One region of the Streptomyces sp. NPDC104831 genome, then DNA from elsewhere that is predicted to be linked to it. Evidence: riboswitches for the same ligand, from Rfam matches in the RefSeq annotation. Region 1 holds a riboswitch; each other region holds the start of a gene.

Region 1 (5,597 bases):
CCCAGACCGGCGCCGCGACCGCCATCCTGGCCTCCTCCCACCTCGGCTTCTCCCTGTCCACCACCCATGTCGTCTCCGGCTCGGTGATGGGCGCGGGCCTCGGCCGCAAGGGCGGCGTGGTCCGCTGGTCCACCGCGACCCGCATGGCCGTCGCCTGGGTGCTCACCCTGCCGGCCGCCGCGCTGGTCGGCGCGGGCGCCGAGTCCGTCACCGACCTGGGTGACTGGGGCACCGCCGCCGTCGCCGTCTTCCTGGTCGCCGCGAGCGCCGCGATCTGGAAGATCTCCCGCCGCGAGGTCGTCGACCACACCAACGTGGTCGAGGAGACCGGCGAGCCGGCCGGTGTCGTCACCGCCGCCATCGCCGCGGTGACCCCGCCGCCCGCCGGCCAGATCGCCGGCGACCTGACGGCCCCGGCCGCCGGGGAACTGACGACCGCCGGCCTGGCGACCGCCGGCCTGACGGCCACGATCCCCGCCCCGGCCACCGAGCCGGCGCCCGCCGCCGCCCCGCCGGCCGCCACGGTCTGACCCCGCCCGCACGGTTACTCGAAGGAAGCATCCCCATGACGATCGACTGGGCGGCCCTCGGCTCCGTTCTCGGCACCAGCGTCGTGTTCACGGTGGGCCTGGTGGCCCTGTTCACCCTCGGCATCAACGGCCTGTCCCGCCGCGAGCGGGCCGCGGCCCGGGGCGGCTCCGCCGCGCTCGCCGTCACCGGCGCCTACGTCTGCTTCGCGGCCTGCGCGGCGGCCGTGGCCTACGGCATCTACCTGATCGTGGGCAAGGGCTGACCGCCCGCCCCCCGATCCCCGCACCGCCCCGCCGACCGGCCCGCCCCGCCGGACCCGGCGGGGCGGACGCATGCCGGGGCGGTTCCCGTCAGGCCCGCCCGGCGGCCCGCGATGTGGGCCTCAGCACACTCGGGCATCCCAGGTCAAAGGCAAGTTGACGGCCCTTCCGGGCACGTGGTGGACTGCCCAGGCCATGTACGGCGGCAGAAGAGGAAGCCGGTGCGAATCCGGCGCGGTCCCGCCACTGTCACCGGGGAAGAACTCCCCGGGAGCCAGGAACTCTCGCCGCCGGAATCCGTCGAACCAGGGCGTGGACACCCTGAGTGAGGACACGAATCGCCATGCTCGGCTGCCGTAGGACCCGTACCGGGAACACCCCTGTGCCCACGGCCGGCTGAGCCGATGGGTGCCGATCGCACTTACGCGTACGGCGCCGCCGCCGGCGTCCTCGGCGACCTGCTCCTCGGCGATCCCCGCCGCGGGCACCCGGTCGCCGCGTTCGGCCGCGCGGCCACGGCCGTGGAAGGCGCCTTGTGGCACGACCACCGCGGCTGGGGCGCCCTGCACACCGCCGTGTGCGCCGGTGGCGCCGTCGCACTCGGGGCGCTGGCCGCACGCGCCGCACGCCCCTCCCGTACCGCCTCCGTCGCGCTGACCGCCGCCGCCACCTGGGCCGTCGTCGGCGGCACCTCGCTCGGCCGCGAGGCCCGCGCCGTCGAACGCGCCCTGGCGGCGGGGGACATCGAGGCCGCCCGCGCCCGGCTGCCCCACCTGTGCGGCCGGGACCCGCAGGCGCTGGACGCCGACGGGATGGCCCGGGCCGTGGTCGAGTCGGTCGCCGAGAACACCTCCGACGCCGTGGTCGGCGCCCTGGTGTGGGGAGCGGTCGCCGGGGTGCCGGGTCTGCTCGGGTTCCGGGCCGTCAACACGCTGGACGCCATGGTGGGCCACAAGTCGCCCCGCCACCGCCGCTACGGCTGGGCCTCCGCCCGCCTCGACGACGTCGCCGGCTGGCCGGGGGCCCGGCTGACCGCCGCCCTCGCCGCCGCCGCCGGACCCGACCCGCGCGGCGCCCTGCGCGCCTGGAGGGCCGACGCGGGCAGGCACCCGAGCCCCAACGCCGGTCCCGTGGAGGCCGCCTTCGCGGGTGCCCTCGGCGTACGCCTGGGCGGGACGCTCTCCTACGGCGGCCGGGTCGAGCACCGGCCCGTACTCAACGGCGGCACCGGACGGCCGGTCGAGGTCGCCGACATCGACCGGGCCGTACGGCTCTCCCGCCGCGTCGGCCTGCTCGCCCTCGGCACCACACTCGCCGCGCGCGCACTCCTGAAAGGACGTGGGAAGTGAACGGTGGCCTCCTCGTGGCCGGCACCACCTCGGACGCCGGCAAGAGCGTCGTGACGGCCGGGATCTGCCGGTGGCTGGTCCGCCAGGGCGTGAAGGTCGCGCCGTTCAAGGCGCAGAACATGTCCCTGAACTCGTTCGTGACCCGGGAGGGCGCGGAGATCGGCCGGGCCCAGGCCATGCAGGCCCAGGCCTGCCGGATCGAGCCGACCGCGCTGATGAACCCGGTGCTGCTCAAGCCCGGCGGCGAGCAGAGCAGCCAGGTCGTGCTGCTCGGCAAGCCGGTGGGCGAGCTGAGCGCGCGCGGCTACCACGGCGGGCGCCAGCAGCGGCTGCTGGGCACGGTGCTGGACTGCCTGGCCGAACTGCGGGGCACGTATGACGCGGTGATCTGCGAGGGGGCGGGCAGCCCGGCCGAGATCAACCTGCGCCGGACCGACATCGTCAACATGGGCATCGCGCGCGGTGCGCGGCTGCCGGTGCTGGTGGTCGGCGACATCGACCGCGGGGGCGTCTTCGCGTCCTTCTTCGGCACCGTCGCCCTGCTCGCGCCCGAGGACCAGGAACTCGTCGCCGGCTTCCTCGTGAACAAGTTCCGCGGCGACGTCGGCCTGCTGGAACCCGGCCTGGAGATGCTCCACGGCCTCACCGGGCGGCGGACCTACGGCGTGCTGCCCTTCCGGCACGGACTCGGCATCGACGAGGAGGACGGACTGCGGGTCTCGCTGCGGGGCACCGTGCGGGAGTCCGCCGTCACTCCCCCGGTCGGCGCCGACGTGCTCCGGGTCGCCGTGTGCGCGATCCCGCTGATGTCCAACTTCACCGACGTGGACGCGCTGGCCGCCGAACCGGGCGTCGTCGTGCGGTTCGTGGACCGGCCGGAGGAACTGGCCGACGCCGACCTCGTGGTGATCCCCGGCACCCGCGGCACCGTACGGGCGCTGGGGTGGCTGCGGGAACGCGGGCTGGCGGACGCCCTCGTGCGCCGGGCCGCCGAACACCGCCCGATCCTCGGCGTCTGCGGCGGCTTCCAGATCCTCGGCACGCACATCGAGGACGAGGTCGAGAGCCGCCAGGGCCACGTCGACGGCCTCGGGATCCTGCCCGTGCGCGTGCGCTTCGCCCGCGAGAAGACCCTCACCCGGCCCAGCGGAGAGGCCCTCGGCGAGCGGGTCGACGGTTACGAGATCCACCACGGAGTGGCCACGGTCGAAGGCGGCCGACCCTTCCTCGACGGCTGCCGCGCCGGCCAGACCTGGGGCACCCACTGGCACGGCTCGCTGGAGTCGGACGGCTTCCGGCGGGCCTTCCTGCGCGAGGTGGCCGCCGCCGCGGGCCGCCGCTTCGTGCCCGCGCCGGACACCTCCTTCGCCGCGCTGCGCGAGGAGCAGCTCGACCGGCTCGGCGACCTCATCGAACAGCACGCGGACACGGACGCGCTGTGGCGGCTCATCGAGTCCGGCGCGCCGCCAGGACTGCCCTTCATCCCACCGGGAGCGCCCGCATGAGCACAGTGTTGTTGTTGTCGACCGCCGACACGGATCTGCTGGCGGCCCGGGCCTCGGGCGCCGGCTACCGCATCGGCAACCCCACCCGGGTCGACGTCGCCGGGGAACTGCCGGCCCTGATCGAGGGCGCGGACCTCGCCGTCGTACGGCTGCTGGGCGGCAAGCGGGCCTGGGAGGACGGGCTGGCCGTGTTGAAGGCGTCCGGCATCCCCACCGTCCTGCTGGGCGGCGAGGCCGTACCGGACGCCGAGCTGATGGCCGAGTCCTCGGTGCCCGCCGGCGTGGTCGCGGAGGCGCTGAAGTACCTCGTCGAGGGCGGCCCCGCGAACCTGCTGGAGCTGTCCCGGTTCCTGTCGGACACCGTGCTGCTGACCGGCGAGGGCTTCGCGGAGCCGCACCGCATGCCCGAGTTCGGCGTGCACGGCGCCTACGCCGTCCGGGACGGCCGCCCGACCGTGGGCGTGCTGTTCTACCGGGCGCACGAACTGAGCGGCAACACCGCCTTCGTGGACACCCTGTGCGAGGCGATCGAGGCGGCCGGCGCCAACGCCCTGCCGGTGTACTGCGGTTCGCTGCGCGGCGCGGACGCCGCGCTGTACGAACTGCTGGGGCGGGCCGACGCGCTGGTGGCCACCGTGCTCGCGGCCGGCGGCACGCACGCCTCCCAGGCGTCGGCGGGCGGCGACGACGAGGCGTGGGACATCGGCGCGCTCGCCGACCTGGATGTCCCCGTGCTGCAAGGGCTGTGCCTCACCTCCTCGCGCGCCGCGTGGGAGGAGTCCGACGCGGCCCTGTCCCCCATGGACGCGGCGATGCAGGTCGCCATCCCCGAGTTCGACGGCCGGCTGATCACCGTCCCGTTCTCCTTCAAGGAGCAGGGCCCCGACGACGTCCCGGTGTACACCGCCGACCCCGAGCGGGCCGCCCGGGTCGCCGGCATCGCCGTCCGGCACGCCCGGCTGAGGCACAAGCCGAACGCCGAGAAGAAGATCGCGCTCGTCTTCACCGCCTACCCGACCAAGCACTCCCGCGTCGGCAACGCGGTCGGCCTGGACACCCCCGTGTCGGCCGTCCGGGTGCTCGACGCGCTCCGGGACGCCGGATACTCGCTGACCGAATACCCGGACGGCGGCGACGAGCTGATCCACCGGCTCATCGAGGCCGGCGGCCACGACGTGGAATGGCTCACCGAGGAACAGCTGGCCGCCGCGCCCGCGCGGGTGCCGCTGGCCGACTACCGGGCGTGGTTCGGCACGCTCGACCCGGAGCTGCGGGACGCCATGACCGAGGCGTGGGGCGAGCCGCCGGGCAGCCTCTACGTGGACGGCGACGACATCGTGCTGGCCTGCCTCCGGTACGGGAACGTCGTCGTCATGATCCAGCCGCCGCGCGGCTTCGGGGAGAACCCGATCGCGATCTACCACGACCCCGACATGCCGCCCTCCCACCACTACATGGCGGCCTACCGCTGGCTGGAGAACGGCTTCGGCGCCGACGCGATCGTGCACATGGGCAAGCACGGCACGATGGAGTGGCTGCCGGGCAAGGGCCTCGGGCTGTCGCGCGGCTGCGCCCCGGACGCCGTCCTCGGCGAACTGCCGCTGATCTACCCGTTCATCGTCAACGACCCCGGCGAGGGCACCCAGGCCAAGCGGCGCGGGCACGCCACCGTGGTCGACCACCTGGTGCCGCCGATGGCCCGCGCCGACACCTACGGCGACCTGGCCAAGCTGGAGCAGCTCCTCGACGAGTACGCGCTGGTGAGCGACCTGGACCCGGCGAAGGCCCCGGCCGTGCGCGCGCAGATCTGGACGCTGGTCAAGGCGGCGGAGCTGCACCACGACCTGCACGTGGACGAGCAGCCCGACGACGACGCGTTCGACGAGTTCGTCATGCACATCGACGGCTATCTGTGCGAGATCAAGGACGTGCAGATCCGCGACGGCCTGCAC
Region 2 (5,597 bases), on a different contig from region 1:
GCCAAGGTGCGCTCCGGCGCCGTGGACGCCTCCCGGGCGCGGATCGCGCAGCTGGACGAGTACGTCGGGCTGCCCGCGGACCACCCCGAGTCCTACCGCTCGGTGCTGCGCCGCGAGGTGCTGGAGCCGCTGGGCATAGGGATGGACGCGTTCATGGGGCCGGACGGCACGGCGGAGGACGTCCAGGCGGCGTGCGAGGCGTACGACCGGGCGCTCGCCGGGGCCGGCGGGGTGGACCTCCAGCTGCTCGGCATCGGGACCGACGGGCACATCGGGTTCAACGAGCCCTGCTCCTCGCTCGCCTCGCGCACCCGGATCAAGACGCTGACCGAGCAGACCCGGATCGACAACGCGCGTTTCTTCGACGGCGACATCGAGCAGGTCCCGCACCACGTCATCACCCAGGGCATCGGGACGATCCTGGAGGCCCGGCACCTGGTGCTGCTGGCGACCGGCGAGGGCAAGGCGGACGCGGTCGCCGCGACCGTCGAGGGCCCGGTCGCCGCGGTCTGCCCCGCCTCCGCGCTCCAGCTCCACCCGCACGCCACGGTGGTCGTCGACGAGGCCGCCGCGTCCAAGCTGAAGCTGGCCGACTACTTCCGCCACACCTACGCCAACAAGCCGCAGTGGCAGGGCATCTGACGGGAGTCACCGGCCGGGGAGTCCGGACCGGGCCGTGAGGGAGCGCGTCCCCGCCACGGCCTGAAGGCGTCCGCGGACCGAAGGGGCCGGGTGCGCTCCCCAGGCCGGACGGCTGCGGCCCTTGGTCACCGGCCGGGCGGGGAGCGTCGGCGGTCCGGCCGGCCGCGGCCGGATTGCGCCGTACGCCGCCGGCCGGACCGCGCCCTTGCCGCCCCCGCGCCGCTCCTCCCCCGCGCACCGACCCAGGCGACCGGGGCCCGCCCGTGCCACCGGCCCCGCCGCCCCTGTCCCACTCCTCCGTTCCGTCGGCGGTCGCGCGGCTCCCCGGGGGATGGACTAGACCAACAGCGGGTGCGGCGGTATACAGAGGGGATCACGGAGCGTGCGGGCGGGGTGCCGGCACAGCAACCCGTGCCACGATGTGAGCCGTGGCCGATGGGATGTCGGTCGCTTTCGGCACCCGGAGCCGGGAAGGCAGACCATGAGCACCGACGTCAGCAGTGCGGAGAACGAGGCAGGCATCACCCGTACCGCGCGCGTGCCCAAGTACTACCGCTTGAAGAAGCATCTGCTCGACATGACGCAGACGCAGGCGCCGGGCACGCCGGTCCCGCCCGAGCGCACGCTGGCCGCCGAGTTCGACACCTCCCGGACCACCGTGCGCCAGGCCCTGCAGGAACTGGTCGTGGAGGGCCGGCTCGAACGCATCCAGGGCAAGGGCACCTTCGTCGCCAAGCCCAAGGTCTCCCAGGCGCTCCAGCTCACCTCCTACACCGAGGACATGCGGGCCCAGGGCCTGGAGCCGACCTCGCAACTGCTGGACATCGGGTACATCACCGCCGACGACCGGCTGGCCGAGCTGCTCGACATCACCGCCGGCGGACGTGTGCTGCGCATCGAGCGGCTGCGCATGGCCAACGGCGAGCCGATGGCGATCGAGACCACCCATCTGTCGGCCAAGCGCTTCCCCGCCCTGCGGCGATCGCTGGTGAAGTACACCTCGCTGTACACCGCGCTAGCCGAGGTTTACGACGTCCACCTCGCCGAGGCCGAGGAGACCATCGAGACCTCCCTGGCCACCCCCCGCGAGGCGGGTCTGCTCGGCACCGACGTGGGCCTGCCGATGCTGATGCTCTCCCGCCACTCGCTGGACCGCCACGGCAAGCCGGTGGAGTGGGTGCGCTCGGTCTACCGCGGGGACCGGTACAAGTTCGTCGCCCGGCTGAAGCGCCCGGTGGAGTAACCGCCGGGTCATCGGCCGCACACGTTCGCTGAATCGATATACCGATATGCGGACGAGGGCTTTCGCTGTCATGACACAGTCACCTAGATTTCCTGCTCATTGCACAGGTGATCAGCGAGGGGACGGAGCCGTGCCATGTCCGAAACGCCTGAAGTGAGACCACCGGTGGTGACACCGGGAAGGGTGATCATCGCCCTGTGTCTCGTCGCGCCCTTCGTGGCGATGCTGTGGGTCGGCTCGTACGCCAAGACCGACCCCGCACTCATCGGGATCCCGTTCTTCTACTGGTACCAGATGCTCTGGGTGCTGGTCTCCACCGTTCTCACCATGCTGGCGTACAAGCTCTGGCAGCGTGACCAGCGCGCCCGCGGGGAAGCGAACGGGGGTGCGGCGAAGTGAAGGACGGTGTCAACGGAGTCGCGCTCGGCGTCTTCATCTTCTTCTTCCTGGCCGTCACGGTCATGGGCTTCCTGGCCGCGCGCTGGCGCAGGTCCGAGAACGAGCACTCCCTGGACGAATGGGGCCTGGGCGGACGGTCGTTCGGCACCTGGATCACCTGGTTCCTGCTCGGTGGTGACCTCTACACGGCGTACACCTTCGTCGCCGTGCCGGCGGCGATCTACGCGGCGGGCGCGTCCGGCTTCTTCGCGGTGCCGTACACGATCCTCGTGTACCCGATGATCTTCACGTTCCTGCCCCGCCTGTGGTCGGTCTCGCACCGCCACGGCTACGTCACCACCTCCGACTTCGTGCGCGGCCGGTTCGGTTCGAAGGGCCTGTCGCTGGCGGTGGCCGTGACCGGCATCCTGGCGACGATGCCGTACATCGCGCTCCAGCTGGTCGGCATCCAGGCGGTGCTGGACGTGATGGGCGTCGGCGGCGGCGAGAACACCAACTGGTTCGTGAAGGACCTGCCGCTGCTCATCGCCTTCGGTGTGCTGGCGGCCTACACCTACTCCTCGGGCCTGCGCGCCCCCGCCCTGATCGCGTTCGTCAAGGACACGCTGATCTACATCGTCATCGTGGTGGCGATCATCTACATCCCGATCAAGCTGGGCGGGTTCGACGACATCTTCGCCAAGGCGGGCCACGCCTTCGGCCAGGTCAACCCGGCCACCGGCAAGCCTCGCGGGGCGGTGACGCCGCCGGAGGCGGGCCAGTGGACGTACGCCACGCTGGCGCTCGGCTCGGCGCTCGCGCTGTTCATGTACCCGCACTCGATCACCGCGACCCTGTCGTCGCGCAGCCGTGAGGTGATCCGCCGCAACACCACCATCCTGCCGCTGTACTCCCTGATGCTGGGACTGCTGGCGCTGCTGGGCTTCATGGCGATCGCGGCCGGGGTGAAGGTCTCCAACGGCCAGCTCGCCATCCCGCAGTTGTTCGAGGACATGTTCCCGGACTGGTTCACGGGCGTGGCGTTCGCGGCGATCGGCATCGGCGCGCTGGTCCCGGCGGCGATCATGTCCATCGCGGCGGCCAACCTGTTCACCCGGAACATCTACAAGGACTTCATCAGGCCGAACGCGACGGCCGCGCAGGAGACCAAGGTCTCCAAGCTGGTCTCCCTGCTGGTGAAGGTCGGCGCCCTGGTCTTCGTGCTCACGATGGACAAGACCGTCGCCATCAACTTCCAGCTGCTGGGCGGCATCTGGATCCTGCAGACGTTCCCCGCGCTGGTCGGCGGCCTGTTCACCCGCTGGTTCCACCGCTGGGCGCTGCTGGCCGGCTGGGCGGTCGGCATGGTCTACGGCACGGTGGCCGCGTACGGGGTGGCCTCGCCGACGCAGAAGCACTTCGGCGGCTCCGCGAAGGAGATCCCCGGCATCGGTGAGATCGGCTACATCGGCCTGACGGCGTTCGTGCTGAACGTCCTGGTCACCGTGGTCCTCACGGTCGTCCTGAAGGCCGTGAAGGCGCCGGAGGGCATCGACGAGACCAAGCCGGAGGACTACACGGCGGACTCCGGCGACCCGGGAGTCCAGGTGGAGCTGCCGGCCGCCACGGCCGGCGCCGGCCACTGAGGCACCGGGCCCACTCCGCGCGACGGGCCGCCGGGAGCACACTCCCCGGCGGCCCGTCGCCGTACCCGCCCGCCCTGCCGGTCCGCCGTACCCGGCACCGGGCCCCGCCCTGGGCCGGCACGGCGTCGCGCCGCCCGGCGGTGTCACCCGCGCCGGTACCGGCGGACGCCGGAGATCCGCCCCCCCACCGCCGGCCTCACGCTCCCCGTCCGTCCGTTGACCGTCCGGAGCGGGGGCGACACAACATCTGGGGGTGAGGGGACAGCCCGGCACTAGATGTATGCTCGTCCTCGCTGTCGTCGCAGGGGAATCCGGTGCGAATCCGGAACTGTCCCGCAACGGTGTGACTCGCGTGTCCGCGCGCCTGTCCAGTCCGAAGACCTGCCGACGGCCCACCCGGCCTCCCGGTCCGGGTGTGTTCCGACGTCCGGGCCTCGTGGAATGGGCCGGCGGACGCGACGCCGTGCGCGCTCGTGGTCGCCCCTGCCCTCCGCCAGGCCCCGTGCCGAGCGAGGGAGACCCCCACGTGACCATCGCGCCAGCAGACCCGGCTTCGGTCAGCGCACCGGAGACCGACGGTCCCGGTGCCGCGCTGCTGCGGACCCTGTCCGAGCTGACGGCCGACCTGCCCGACGCCGATCCCGGCCGGGTCGCCGCCGCCGCGCTGCGCGGCCGGTCCGCGCGGGCCGACGAGGCGGAACTGCGCGAGCTGGCCACGGAGGCCGCCGCCGGCCTGATCGCCGAGGACCCCGCCTACTCCAGGCTCGCCGCCCGGCTGCTCACCCTCGCGATCCGGGCCGAGGCCGCCTCCCAGGGCGTGTCGTCCTTCACCGGGTCGATCGCGGTGGGCCACCGCGAGGGCCTGGTCGCCGACCGCACCGCCGCGTTCGTCCGCGCCCACGCCGAGCGGCTGGACGCGCTGGTGGAGTCGGCCGTCGCGGAGGGCGCCGACGACCGCTTCGGCTACTTCGGCCTGCGCACCCTGCACAGCCGCTACCTGCTGCGCCACCCGATCACCCGCAAGGTCGTCGAGACCCCCCAGCACTTCATGCTGCGCGTGGCGAGCGGGCTGGCCGAGGACGACACGGTCCGCTCCCTGGACGAGGTCGCCTCCCTCTACGGCCTGATGAGCCGCCTGGACTACCTGCCCTCCTCCCCCACACTGTTCAACTCCGGCACCCGGCACCCCCAGATGTCGTCCTGCTACCTGCTGGACTCCCCGCTGGACGAGCTGGACTCCATCTACGACCGCTACCACCAGGTGGCCCGGCTGTCGAAGCACGCCGGCGGCATCGGGCTGTCGTACTCCCGTGTCCGCTCGCGGGGTTCGCTGATCCGGGGGACGAACGGGCACTCCAACGGGATCGTGCCGTTCCTGAAGACCCTCGACGCCTCGGTCGCCGCCGTGAACCAGGGCGGCCGGCGCAAGGGCGCCGCCGCCGTCTACCTGGAGACCTGGCACTGCGACATCGAGGAATTCCTCGAACTGCGCGACAACACCGGCGAGGACGCCCGCCGCACCCACAACCTCAACCTCGCCCACTGGATCCCCGACGAGTTCATGCGCCGCGTCAACAGCGACGCCCAGTGGTCCCTCTTCTCCCCCGCCGACGTCCCCGAACTCGCCGACCTGTGGGGCCGGGACTTCGACACCGCCTACCGCAAGGCCGAAGCCGCCGGCCTCGCCA
Region 3 (5,597 bases), on a different contig from region 1:
CGCCGGCCGGCTGACCGCCCACGGGGCGGCCACGCGGCGTCCGCGCCCGGTCAGGCCAGCCACACGGTGGTGTCCGGCGGCAGCACCCCGCCGCCCGGCAGCGGCATGCTGCTCAGACGGACCTCGCCGGGCGGCAGCGGCACCGGCTCGGCGCCCAGGTTGGTGACGCTGCGCCAGGCGCCGGTGCGGGTGAAGTCCAGCACCCCGGCGGGCGCGTGGGGCGTCCAGGTCAGCGTCTCGCCGTCCAGCAGCTTGCGGCGCAGCCGCAGGGCCGTGCGGTACAGCTCCAGCGTGGAGCCCTCCGTACCGGCCTGCGCCTCCACGGCGTACGCCGCGAAGGACGGGGGCTGCGGCAGCCAGCCGGCGCCGGGCCCGAAGCCGTACGACGGTCCGGTCGGCGTCCACGGCAGCGGCACCCGGCAGCCGTCGCGGCCCTTGCGGGTGTGACCGGTCTGCTCCCAGATCGGGTCCTGGAGCACCTCCGTGGGCAGGTCGGCGACCTCGGGCAGGCCGAGTTCCTCGCCCTGGTACAGGTACGCCGAGCCGGGCAGCGCCAGCATCAGCAGGGTCGCCGCCCGGGCCCGGCGCAGCCCGGCCGCCGGATCGAGCGCGGGCGCCGTGCCCTGGGTGAGCAGCCAGGCGTCCGGGTCGGTGCCGGGCGGCAGCACGAGCCGGGAGGCGTGCCGCACGACGTCGTGGTTGGACAGCACCCAGGTCGCGGAGGCCCCGGCGGCGTGGGCCGTGGCCAGCGCGTCGGCGATGATCCCGCGCAGTTCCTCCGCGTCCCAGCCGGCCTCCAGGTACTCGAAGTTGAACGCCTGGCCGAGTTCGTCGGGCCGGGCGTACAGGGCCCGTCGCTCGCCCGGCACCCAGGCCTCGGCGACGGCCATGCGCGGCGGGCGGTAGGCGTCGAAGATCTTGCGCCAGTCCCGGTAGATCTCGTGCACCTCGTCCCGGTCCCAGTACGGGTGGCTGCCGGGCGGCAGGTGCCGCAGGGCCGACTCGCCGGTCGTGCTGTGGGCGCCGAGGTCCCGCAGCGGCTCGGTGAGGTCCTTGGCCAGGCCGTGGGCGACGTCCACGCGGAAGCCGTCCACGCCCCGGTCGGACCAGAACCGCAAGGTGGTGCGGAAGTCGGCGCGGACCTCCTCGTTGTCCCAGTTCAGGTCGGGCTGCTCGGGGGCGAACAGATGCAGGTACCACTCGCCGTCGGCCACCCGCCGCCAGGCGCTGCCGCCGAACACCGACTGCCAGTCGGTGGGGGGCAGTTCGCCGTGCGGTCCGCGCCCCGGCCGGAAGACGTACCGCTCGCGGGCGGCCGAGCCGGGCCCGGCCCGCAGCGCCTCCCGGAACCACGGGTGCAGATGGGAGGTGTGGTTGGGCACGAGGTCCACGACGACCTTCAGACCGAGCCGGTGCGCCTCGGTCACCAGGGCGTCGAAGTCGTCCAGGGTGCCCAGGCGCTCGTCGACACCGCGCGGGTCGATGACGTCGTAGCCGCCGTCGGCGAGTTCGGAGGGGTAGAAGGGGCTCAGCCACAGGGCGTCGACGCCGAGCGTGGCGAGGTGGGACAGGCGCTCGGTCAGGCCCCGGAGGTCACCGAGGCCGTCACCGTCGGCGTCGGCGAAACTGCGCGGATAGACCTGGTAGATGACGGCCTGGCGCCACCAGTCGGGGTTCCTGGACGAGAGGTCCGGTGGGCGGTCTGCCATACGGGCTCCCAAGGGACGGACGACAGTAGGGAATCTCTATCTGTCCACATTGCCCAAAAGGGAACCTTTTCGGGGGCGCTCAGGCGCCGCAGTGCTCCAACAGGCCCCGTACGTCCTCGTCCACCACCCGATAGCGCACCACGCGCCCCTCTTTCTCCCCCGCGACGACCCCGGCCGCGCGCAGCAGCCGCAGGGCCTGGGAGACGGCCGGGTCGTTCATGCCCGTGGCGATCGCGAGGTCGGAGACGGCCAGCGGCCCCGTCCGGTGCAGCGCGAGCAGCAGGGCGAGCCGGTTGGCGTCGGCCAGCAGCGAGAAACGGTCGGCCCAGGTGCGCAGTTGCCCCGCGTCGCCGATGGCGGCGATCGCCTCGCACACCCGGTGACCGTCGATGGTCCGGCGCTCGGCACGGTCGGCAGGCACGAGATGCATGCCCCCATCCTGGCAGGCCCCGATGTGATCTTGCATACCTGCCCGGCTGTGCAGCTATGCAGGAAACCGCGCGCCCCTCTACGGTGGGCGGGCCGTGGTGCTCGGGAAGTCGATGCAAGGTCGACGCGGCCCTCGCCACTGTGATCGGGGAGTTCCCGTTCCGTCCGGCACACCGCCGGGCCACTGGTCGTACGACCGGGAAGGCAGGGACGGCGGACGTGTGACCCGTAAGCCAGGAGACCGGCCACGGCAGCTCACGAAGTGATCCACGAGGTGCTGGAGCGTGAACCCGATGGTCGATGCTGCTTCTTTCCGCTGGCGACGCGAGGACACCCTGAAGACGGCGGGGCTGCTGGTGGTGATCCTCGCCCTGCACGTCGTCGCGTTCGGGATCCTCTATCTGCTGGTCGCGCCCCGGCACTACAAGGTCGGGACCGAGGTGTTCGGGGTGGGGCTCGGGATCACCGCCTACACCCTCGGGATGCGGCACGCCTTCGACGCCGACCACATCGCGGCGATCGACAACACCACCCGCAAGCTGATGGCCGACGGCAAGCGGCCGGTGTCGGTGGGGTTCTGGTTCGCGCTCGGGCACTCCAGCGTGGTCGTGCTGCTGGCCCTGCTGATCGCGGGCGGCACCTCGCTGGCCGGGAAGGTGATGAACGAGGGCTCCGCCACCCACCAGGTGCTCGGGGTGCTCGGCACGACGATCTCCGGGTCGTTCCTCTATCTCATCGCCGCCCTGAACCTGGTGGCCCTCGCGGGCATCCTGAAGGTCTTCCGGGCGATGCGCGCGGGCGCGTACGACGAGACGGAGCTGGAACGGCACCTGGACTCGCGCGGGTTCATGAACCGGCTGCTGGGCCGGCTGACCCGGTCCGTGTCCCGGCCGGGGCAGATGTACCCGCTGGGCTTCCTCTTCGGCCTCGGCTTCGACACGGCCACCGAGGTCACCCTGATGGTGATGGCCGGCTCGGGCGCGGCGGCCGGCCTGCCCTGGTACGCCATCCTGTGCCTGCCGCTGCTGTTCGCCGCCGGGATGAGCCTGTTCGACACCCTGGACGGCACGTTCATGAACTTCGCCTACCAGTGGGCCTTCGCCAACCCCGTCCGCAAGGTGTTCTACAACCTCGCCATCACCGGACTGTCCATCGCCGTCGCCTTCTTCATCGGCACCATCGAACTGGTCGGCGTCCTGCACGAGAAGTTCCACCTCAGCGATCCGGTCACCGGCTGGGTGTCCGGCCTGGACCTGGGCAACGTCGGCTACCTCATCGTCGGCCTGTTCGTGGCGGTGTGGGCGGCGGCGCTGGGGTACTGGCGGCTGGCGAGGGTGGAGGAGCGCTGGGCGGTGCGGGCGGCGCCGTCCGACTGAGGCGGCGGGCGCGACGAGGGCGGCGACGACGATGTGGACGGCGCCGCCGGCGACCGCCACCACGGCCCGACCGACGACGGGTCCCGGCACGGGGCGCTGCCTCAGGGCCGTTGCACCGTCTCCAGGTAGAGCCGCACGTACCGGTCGACGTCCACGTCCAGCGCCACGTCCACGAGTGCCCGTTCGCGTCCGTCGCCGTGGATCTCGGACTCGCCGGGGCGGGGCCGGAGGTCCACGACGGTCTGGCCGCGGGCCGGGCCGGGCGCCAGGGAGACCTCGACCGGCAGCAGCCGGGTGGTGAGGCCCGCCGGGTCGGCGACCGCGCACACCGCGCCCGCGTCGCCGAGCCCGCCCGCCTCCTCGGCCTCGGGCGGCTCGCCCTGGTGGGCCGGCCGGTGGGCGAGGAGGTCACCGGCCAGCCGGGTGCCGGGCTCGTCGCTCGCCCGCAGCCGGCGCACCTCGGGGGCGGGGACGACGACCCGCCGGAACACGTCCAGGCCGTACATGGTGATCGGCACCCCGGCGGTGAGCAGCACCGCCGCCGCCTCCGGGTCGTGCCACACGTTGAACTCGGCGACCGGGGTGGCGTTCCCGGTGGTCACCGCCCCGCCCATGAACACGATCCGCTCGATGTTCCGGGTGACCTCCGGATGCGTGCGCAGCAGCAGCGCGATGTTGGTGAGCGGGGCGGTCGGGATCAGCGTCACGGGGCGCGGGGAGGCGAGGATCTCCCGGCGCAGCAGGGTGACCGCGTCCACGTCCGCCGGGCCCCGGGCGGGTGCCGGCAGGCCCAGGTCGCCCATGCCGTCGGCGCCGTGCACCGGCGCCGGGCGGGCCGGTTCGAGCAGCGGGCGCTCGGCGCCCCGCGCCACCGGGATGCCGGGGGCGCCCGCCCGGTCCAGCACGGTCAGGGTGTTGCGGACCACCCCGTCCACGTCGGTGTTCCCGGCCACGCAGGTCACCGCCCTGAGGTCGAGGCCCGGGTGGCGGACGGCGAAGAGCAGGGCCAGGGCGTCGTCGACGCCGGTGTCGCAGTCGATGATCACGGGCACGGGCTGTCCGGTCACGGCGGACTCCTTCCGTCGTGCCGACCTTAGGACAGGGCGGCGGAGCCGGCCGGGGCCACCTGGACCGGGCGCTGGAGTTCCTGCCGACCGACCGGCAGATCCGCGAGCGCCTTTCGTCCCGGAGGGCGCTGGAGGGGGCGCCGCCCGCGCGGCGGTCCGGCGCGGCGGCTCCGGCACCGGCGGCGCGCCCGGCCGCCGAGGTCCCGCAGCCGTAGGCCACCGGAGCGGCGCCGGCCTCCCGGGCACCGCTCACCGCCTGGCACGGCACGAGCCGCGCGGCCCGGATCCGGGCCCCGGGGGCGCGGGTCCGGCCGGTTCGGCGCGCACACCGGGCGCGACCGGCGGCCGCACCACCGCCTCCGCACCCGCCTGGCCGCTCCCGGCCACCGGCGGCACGACCGGCTGGACGGACGCCGGCCGGGACGGGAACGCGCCGCCGCGGGGCTCGGCGGGGAGCGCCGCCGGCGCCGTACGGCCCGTCCGGCGGGACGCCCCGCCGGCACCCGCTCCCGCGGAACGGCGCCCCTCACCCGTACGGTCCCGAGCGCTGGTGCCCGGACCGGCCCGGTGGTGCCGTGGGACCAGGACCCCGCCGGCCGCACGCGGCGCGGGACCGCCGCACCAGCACAGGAGGCCCCGATGTCCCCCGCGATACCCCCGCGCGTCCCCCGCCTCCCCCGTGCCGTCCTGCGTCCCCTCCTCGCCGCCGGTCTGCTGCTTGGCGGCGGCTGCGCGGCCCTCACACTGCACCACCCGGCGAGCGCGCCGCACCCGCTGCCCACGGTGGACCGGCAGGCGGTGGTGTCCAAGGCGCCCCGGCGGGCCGACGGCTCCACGCTCGGCGACGAGCAGGCCGAGGCCGCGCTGATCAACCAGACCGATCTCGGCGCCCCCTGGACCGCGACGCGCGGCGCGGCCACCTGGCGGGACGGGCTGCTGAAGAGCCGCACCACGGCCGGGGAGTGCCAGCGGCTGCTGGACGCCCTCTACAGCGACGAACTCCTCGGCGCCCCGGC
Region 4 (5,597 bases), on a different contig from region 1:
CCGGCCGGGCCACCATCGACGACCTCGCTCCCGCCGAACGCGCCCGGCTGGTGACGATCTCCGCGGACAACCGGCGGCTGGCCTTCCGGCACCCGCTGATCGGCTCCGCGGTGGTGGAGCCGGCGACCGCCGCGGAGCGCAGACGGGCCCACCAAGCGCTCGCCGGCGTCCTCGGCGGCGAGTTGGAGCGCCGCGCCTGGCACCTCGGTGAGGCTGCCGTGGGTCCGGACGAGACCGTCGCGGCCCTCCTGGAGGAGGCCGCGCGGCGTCGGCTGCGGCGCGGGGACGCGCTCGGCGCGGTGACGGCGCTGACCCGGGCCGCCGGGCTCAGCCCGGCCGCGGCCGACGAGAGCCGGCGGCTGGCCGAGGCGGCCTACGTCGGCGTGGACTCCGGCGGTGAACTGGAGGACGCCTCGCGGCTCCTCGCCGGGGCCCGGCTCGTCCATCCCGGCACGGAGCGGCACTCCCTGCACGCGGCGGCGGCGTCCGCGTTCCTGCTGATCAACAGGGACGGTGACATCCAGACCGCGTACCGGCTGCTGGTCGGGGCGATCGAAGCAGGAGAGCACGGCTACGACGCCTCCGACGCCGCTCTCGTCGAGGCCCTGCACCTTCTGGTGCTGCTGTGCTGGTACGGCGGCGCCCCCGAGCTGTGGCAGCCGCTGTTCGCGTTCCTGGACCGGCTGACACCCGAACCTCCCGAGCTGCTGTGGGTCATCGCCCGGACCTTCGCCGACCCGGCGCGCACCGGTCCGTCGGCGCTGCCCCGCCTGACGAAGCTGATCTCCTCCGTGGGTGAGGACCCCACCCGCGTGGTACGCGTCGGCACCGCCTCGGTGTTCCCCGATCTGCTCGGGGAGTTCCGGGGCGCGACGCGCCGGCTGATCGAGCAGGGCCGCGCCGGGGCCGCGCCCGTCCGCCGGCACCTGGGGGCGCTGATGCACCTGGGCCTGGACTACTACCACCTGGGCCGCTGGGACGACGCGGCGGAACTGGCCGCCGAGGGGCTCCTGCTGTGTGCCAACCACGACTACCGCTTCTTCGCCTGGTACTTCCAGTACGTGCGGGCGGCCGTGGCCGCGGCGCGGGGCGACGCGGAGACCGCTGCCGCGCTGACCGAGGAGATCGTCCGGTGGGCAACGCCCCGCGGAGCCCACGGCGCGCGGTTCTTCGCCTGCCACGCGAGAACGCTGGCCGCGCTCGGCGCCGGCGACTTCGAGACCGCCTACCGGCACGCCCGCACGCTCAGCCCGCCCGGAACCGTGGCCCCCTACGTACCGATCGCCATGTGGGGCACGATGGACCTGGTCGAGGCGGCCCTGCGAACCGGCCGGGAGGAGGAGGCCGCGGCCCACTCGGCGGCGATGCGCGCGTCGGCGATGGCCGAGCTGTCGCCCCGGCTGAAGCTGCTGGTCCTGGCCTGCGAGGCACTGACCACGCCCGGCGAGGCATCCGTCGCCCTGTTCGACCGGGCCCTGTCGCTGCCCGGAGCGGAACGCTGGCCCTTCGACGCCGCGCGCGTGCGCCTCTTCCACGGTGAACGCCTCAGACGCCTGCGTGCCACGACAGAGGCCAGGGAGCAGCTGACCTTGGCGCTGGAGGTCTTCCAGCGGCTGGGCGCCGCGCCCTGGACGGCGCGTACGACGGCCGAGCTGCGCGCGAGCGGCCTGTCCACGCCGACCGCCGCGGGGCCGGGAAGCGTGACGCTGACCGCTCAGGAACTGCAGATCGCCCGGCTGGCGGCGACGGGGCTGACCAACAAGCAGATCGCCGAGCGGCTCTTCCTGTCCCATCGCACCATCGGTACGCACCTGTACCAGATCTATCCGAAACTGGGCATCGCTTCGCGTACCGCGCTCAGGGAGGCACTGTCCGGGCTCGGCCTCGACCGGGACGGCTGAGCCGGCCGGCACGGGCCGGCCACCGGCCCCGTCCGCTCAGTCATTTGACGTATGCGGGGCCGCGGAGCCCCGCGCACAGTGGACGCGGGAACGGCCCTGGCGGGGCCTTTCCCTCCGGCGGCCGTGCGTGAGGGCGTCGGGGCCACTGAGAGGGGAGCCGGATGCGCGGTGCCTCGGACAGCCATCCGGACATGCACTGGCCCTCGGGCTTCTCGCCCGACCAGGCCCACGGTTACTGCCAGGCACAGGCCGTCGTGCACGCCTCGCCCGGCACGGTGTTCGCCCTGCTCACCGATGTGGCGCGGTGGCCGCAGTGGGTGCCGGGCATCACCGAGGTGCGGGCCGCGCCGATCACGAGGGCCTTCGAAGTACTGTTCCTCGGGCAGCGTTTCGAGATTTTCATGGGAGAGCACATCCCGCCCCGCCGGCTCGGCTGGTCGGGTGTCGGCACCGGTGTGCAGTCGTACCAGGCCTGGCTGTTCACCGCGGTCGCGGGCGGCACCCACGTGGTGACCGCGACCGTCGCCCGCGGTCCCGCCGCCCGGTCCCTGGACGCCTCGTGTCCCCTGTGGGCCCGGCACCTGACGACCCTGTGGATCGCGCAGCTCGGGCGGCTCTCCGAGAGCGCCCCGTGAGAGGGGTGCGCGCGGCCGGTGCGGTGCGGTGCGGGACGGCCGCCCGGCCGGAGCCGCCATGAGGCGTATTCGCCTCTTTGGCGTGGCAGTTGATTGCAATTCCTACTCGCTACAGAGACAGAAGACCTCTTATCCAGCACAGTCGGTCCGCTAGACTCGGTGCGGTGAGAGCCGACGCAGCACGCAACCTGGAAGCCGTCCTGACCACCGGAGCGCGCATGCTCGCCGCCGACCCCGGTGCGAGCATCGCGAGCATCGCGGCCGAGGCGGGCGTGGACCGGCGCACCGTCTACCGGCGCTTCGCCGGCCGTGAGGAACTCCTCGCCGCCATCTACGCCTGCCGGCTCTCGGCCATCGAAGAGGCCATCGAGGACGCCCGGCTGCGCGAGGCACCCGTCGCCGTCGCCCTGCACCGCTACGTCGAGAACATCATCACCGTCAACCGGACCTGGCCCGTCGACCTGGCCCGCATGCTCGCCGACGAGGCCGTCCGCGCGCGCCGTGACGCGTCCGTCCGCGAGGTCGACGCCTTCCTCGAACGCGCGATCGACGAGGGCTTGTTGCGCCCCGGCCTCCCGCGGGGGTGGGCGAGCGCGTTGCTGCCCCAGCTCATGCACCTGGTGTCCCGGCAACTGCCCGAGCTGAGTCCCGGGCAGGCGGCGGACGTGGTCGTCGACACCCTGCTCAACGGCCTCGGTGCCACCTGATACTCCGGCGAGGCCCCGACCAGGCCGAGCACTGTCGCGGCAGCCGGCGTCCGACGGTCAAGTTACTTATGTACGGCGAGCACCGAAGAGCAAGAGTAGGTCGTGTCAGCTTCCGCCTCAGGGAAGGATCCCTCCGTCATGAGCGGCTACCAGCCAGGTGTGGACGCCGGCCGAACGGCACCGCGCGGTCGTCCTGAGCTGACCTTGGACATCGAGCGCGTGCTGGACCTCTCGGCACGGCAGACGATCCGGGCCGCGTTCCGGTACGACCCCGAACTGCCCTTGACCGTGTGCGTGGAGTTCCTCATCGAGGGCGGCGGCTCGCGTGTCGTGTGGCGGATCGGGCGGGATCTGCTGCACCAGGGGCTGTACTCGGCGAGCGGCGCCGGCGACGTCCGGATGTGGCCCTCGCACCCGGAGGAACGGGACACCGCATGGCTCCAACTGGCCTCCGGTGACATGGCCGCGCTGTTCGAACTGCCCATACCACCGCTCGCGGAGTGGCTGGAGCACACCTACGCACTCGTTCCCGCCGGTGGCGAGTTCGCCGCGGTGGACTGGGACGCCACGACCGAGGAGCTGCTCCGCGGGCCCGGGAAGGAGTCCGACTGACCCCGCGGCGCCGCTTCGGCGGGGTTCGCACACGGCTCCGCCGCGCCCGCACCGTCCGCCCTCCCTCGCCGCATGTCCGGCCGTGGCGGTCCCCGCCGCTCAGGAAGCCGTGCGGCGGCCCCGTGGGGTGAACGCGTACAGGTCGAGGATCTCCGGCCGGGGGGCGATGCCGGGGCCGCCCGCCCGTATCCAGGCGGCGATGTCCTCCGTCGCGGCCGGGTCGTTGACCAGCCCCAGCCACACCGGCCGGGCTCCGGCCGCCCGCCCGGCGGCGGAGGGCTGCACGACGACCACGTTGGCCTGGTCGCACACGTCGAGGCAGGCGGAGATGCGTACGGGCGCCTCGGCACGCAGGCGCGCGGCCTGTGCGGCGTGGTCGACACCGGTCACCTTCGGACTGCCGCAGCAGCAGTCCCGGCACACGACGACCCGGCACGGCGCGCCACCGGCCGGTCGCGCGGCCACCTCCGCGCCGGACACTTCCCCGTCCCTTGTCCCGGACACGCCCCACACCCCTGTCTCCGGGGAGATCCGCCCCGGGGTCCTTCGAGGAGGCGACGACGTGAGTCTCCTGGCTCTCGGGTCACGGTTCGTCCCGGCCTTCCCACCCGTCGGGGGCAGTGGCCGTACGGGACTCACTCACCGATCACAGTGGCGGGACCGCGCCGGATTCACACCGGCTTCCTCGTTCCGCCGTCGCCCTGTCGCCGGTCATCATGCCACCCTGCGAGGGGATCCGCCGACCCCGCCGGAACCGGGCCCGCCCCGCCGGATGCCAGCCGGTTCGGGTGGTGCGGTGCTCCCCCGCACTCCACTGCCGCCGGGCGCGGGCAACAGCGACCGCGCCCAGGAGCCCTTCACTTGGGAGGGGACGCCGGCCTTCCCCGCAGCCGCGGCGCTCGGCCGGACCCGCGCCCGTGGAGGGCGGCACCGTGTCACCGAGGCAGCGCGGCCTGCGGGCCGCGGTCGGTCAGGAGTGGGGCGCGGGGAGCGCGTCGGCCAGTTCCGCCAGGCTCTCCACCCGCCAGTCGAAGGTGTCGCCGTCGGCGGGCGGGTCCCCCACCGGACGGCGCACGTAGGCGGTCCGCATGCCCACCGCCTGGGCCCCGCGCAGGTCCCAGGCGTGGGCGGCGACCATCAGCACCTGTTCGGGCGGGCAGCCCGCCGCGTCGAGCGCGAGCCGGTACACGTCCGGCGCGGGCTTGTAGGCGCGGGCGTCCTCGGCGGACAGGACCTGGTGCCAGCGCAGTCCGGCGTGGGCGTTGAGACGCAGCAACGCCGTCCGGGCGGCGTTGCTCAGTCCGAGGACGGGGCGGCGTCCGGCGCAGCGCGCCAGACCGGCGGGCGCGTCCTCCCACGGGCTCAGGCGACGGCCGGCCGTCGCCAGTCGTGCCACGGCCGCCGGGTCGCCGATCCCGGCGAGAGCGGCCACCCGCTCGGCCGCCTCCCGGTCGATCACCTCGGAGTTGGCATAGGGGCGCCGCTGCTCGGTGACGCGACGCTGTTCGTGTTCGACGTGCCGCTGCCACTCGGTCAGCAGGCGTCCGGCGAGGGCGTCGTCGGCCGCGGGCACCGCCTCACGCAGCGCGGCCCGCAGTCCGCCGGGCTCGTCGACCATCGTGCCGAGCACGTCGAAGACGACGACCTCGATGCCGCTCGCCCCGGCCATCGCGTCCTCCCCTCACCGGCGTTCGGGTACCGGCCCCGAAACGGTTGCCTGTACGGGCGGGTGGCCGATCGCG

What was found. A riboswitch is a leader RNA that binds a small molecule or an ion and turns the genes downstream of it on or off. The one in region 1 is predicted to bind cobalamin.
Region 2: it holds a riboswitch for cobalamin, as region 1 does, so the genes downstream of both, ACZ63H_RS06995 (ribonucleoside-diphosphate reductase subunit alpha) here and ACZ63H_RS18180 (cobalamin biosynthesis protein) in region 1, are expected to answer to the same signal.
Region 3: it holds a riboswitch for cobalamin, as region 1 does, so the genes downstream of both, nicT (Nickel transporter NicT) here and ACZ63H_RS18180 (cobalamin biosynthesis protein) in region 1, are expected to answer to the same signal.
Region 4: it holds a riboswitch for cobalamin, as region 1 does, so the genes downstream of both, ACZ63H_RS20325 ((2Fe-2S) ferredoxin domain-containing protein) here and ACZ63H_RS18180 (cobalamin biosynthesis protein) in region 1, are expected to answer to the same signal.

Annotation. Positions count from the first base shown of each region.
Region 1 covers NZ_JBVJOT010000024.1:50,508-56,104, forward strand. Annotated here, with positions in the region: gene ACZ63H_RS18170 (inorganic phosphate transporter) at 1-530, shown strand, start outside; gene ACZ63H_RS18175 (hypothetical protein) at 566-793, shown strand; cobalamin riboswitch at 955-1,097, shown strand; gene ACZ63H_RS18180 (cobalamin biosynthesis protein) at 1,196-2,140, shown strand; gene ACZ63H_RS18185 (cobyric acid synthase) at 2,137-3,645, shown strand; gene cobN (cobaltochelatase subunit CobN) at 3,642-5,597, shown strand, end outside.
Region 2 covers NZ_JBVJOT010000007.1:32,832-38,428, reverse strand. Annotated here, with positions in the region: gene nagB (glucosamine-6-phosphate deaminase) at 1-642, shown strand, start outside; gene ACZ63H_RS07010 (GntR family transcriptional regulator) at 1,124-1,885, shown strand; gene ACZ63H_RS07005 (DUF3311 domain-containing protein) at 2,021-2,284, shown strand; gene mctP (monocarboxylate uptake permease MctP) at 2,281-3,909, shown strand; cobalamin riboswitch at 4,184-4,312, shown strand; gene ACZ63H_RS06995 (ribonucleoside-diphosphate reductase subunit alpha) at 4,436-5,597, shown strand, end outside.
Region 3 covers NZ_JBVJOT010000012.1:80,384-85,980, forward strand. Annotated here, with positions in the region: gene ACZ63H_RS11365 (DUF4142 domain-containing protein) at 1-14, shown strand, start outside; gene ACZ63H_RS11370 (glycoside hydrolase family 13 protein) at 51-1,709, opposite strand; gene ACZ63H_RS11375 (ArsR/SmtB family transcription factor) at 1,789-2,139, opposite strand; cobalamin riboswitch at 2,218-2,402, shown strand; gene nicT (Nickel transporter NicT) at 2,432-3,514, shown strand; gene ACZ63H_RS11385 (nucleoside hydrolase) at 3,616-4,581, opposite strand; gene ACZ63H_RS11390 (hypothetical protein) at 4,599-4,796, shown strand; gene ACZ63H_RS11395 (hypothetical protein) at 5,221-5,597, shown strand, end outside.
Region 4 covers NZ_JBVJOT010000028.1:51,523-57,119, reverse strand. Annotated here, with positions in the region: gene ACZ63H_RS20345 (helix-turn-helix transcriptional regulator) at 1-1,901, shown strand, start outside; gene ACZ63H_RS20340 (SRPBCC family protein) at 2,063-2,536, shown strand; gene ACZ63H_RS20335 (TetR/AcrR family transcriptional regulator) at 2,755-3,243, shown strand; gene ACZ63H_RS20330 (SsgA family sporulation/cell division regulator) at 3,382-3,855, shown strand; gene ACZ63H_RS20325 ((2Fe-2S) ferredoxin domain-containing protein) at 3,955-4,335, opposite strand; cobalamin riboswitch at 4,400-4,587, opposite strand; gene ACZ63H_RS20320 (haloacid dehalogenase type II) at 4,826-5,524, opposite strand.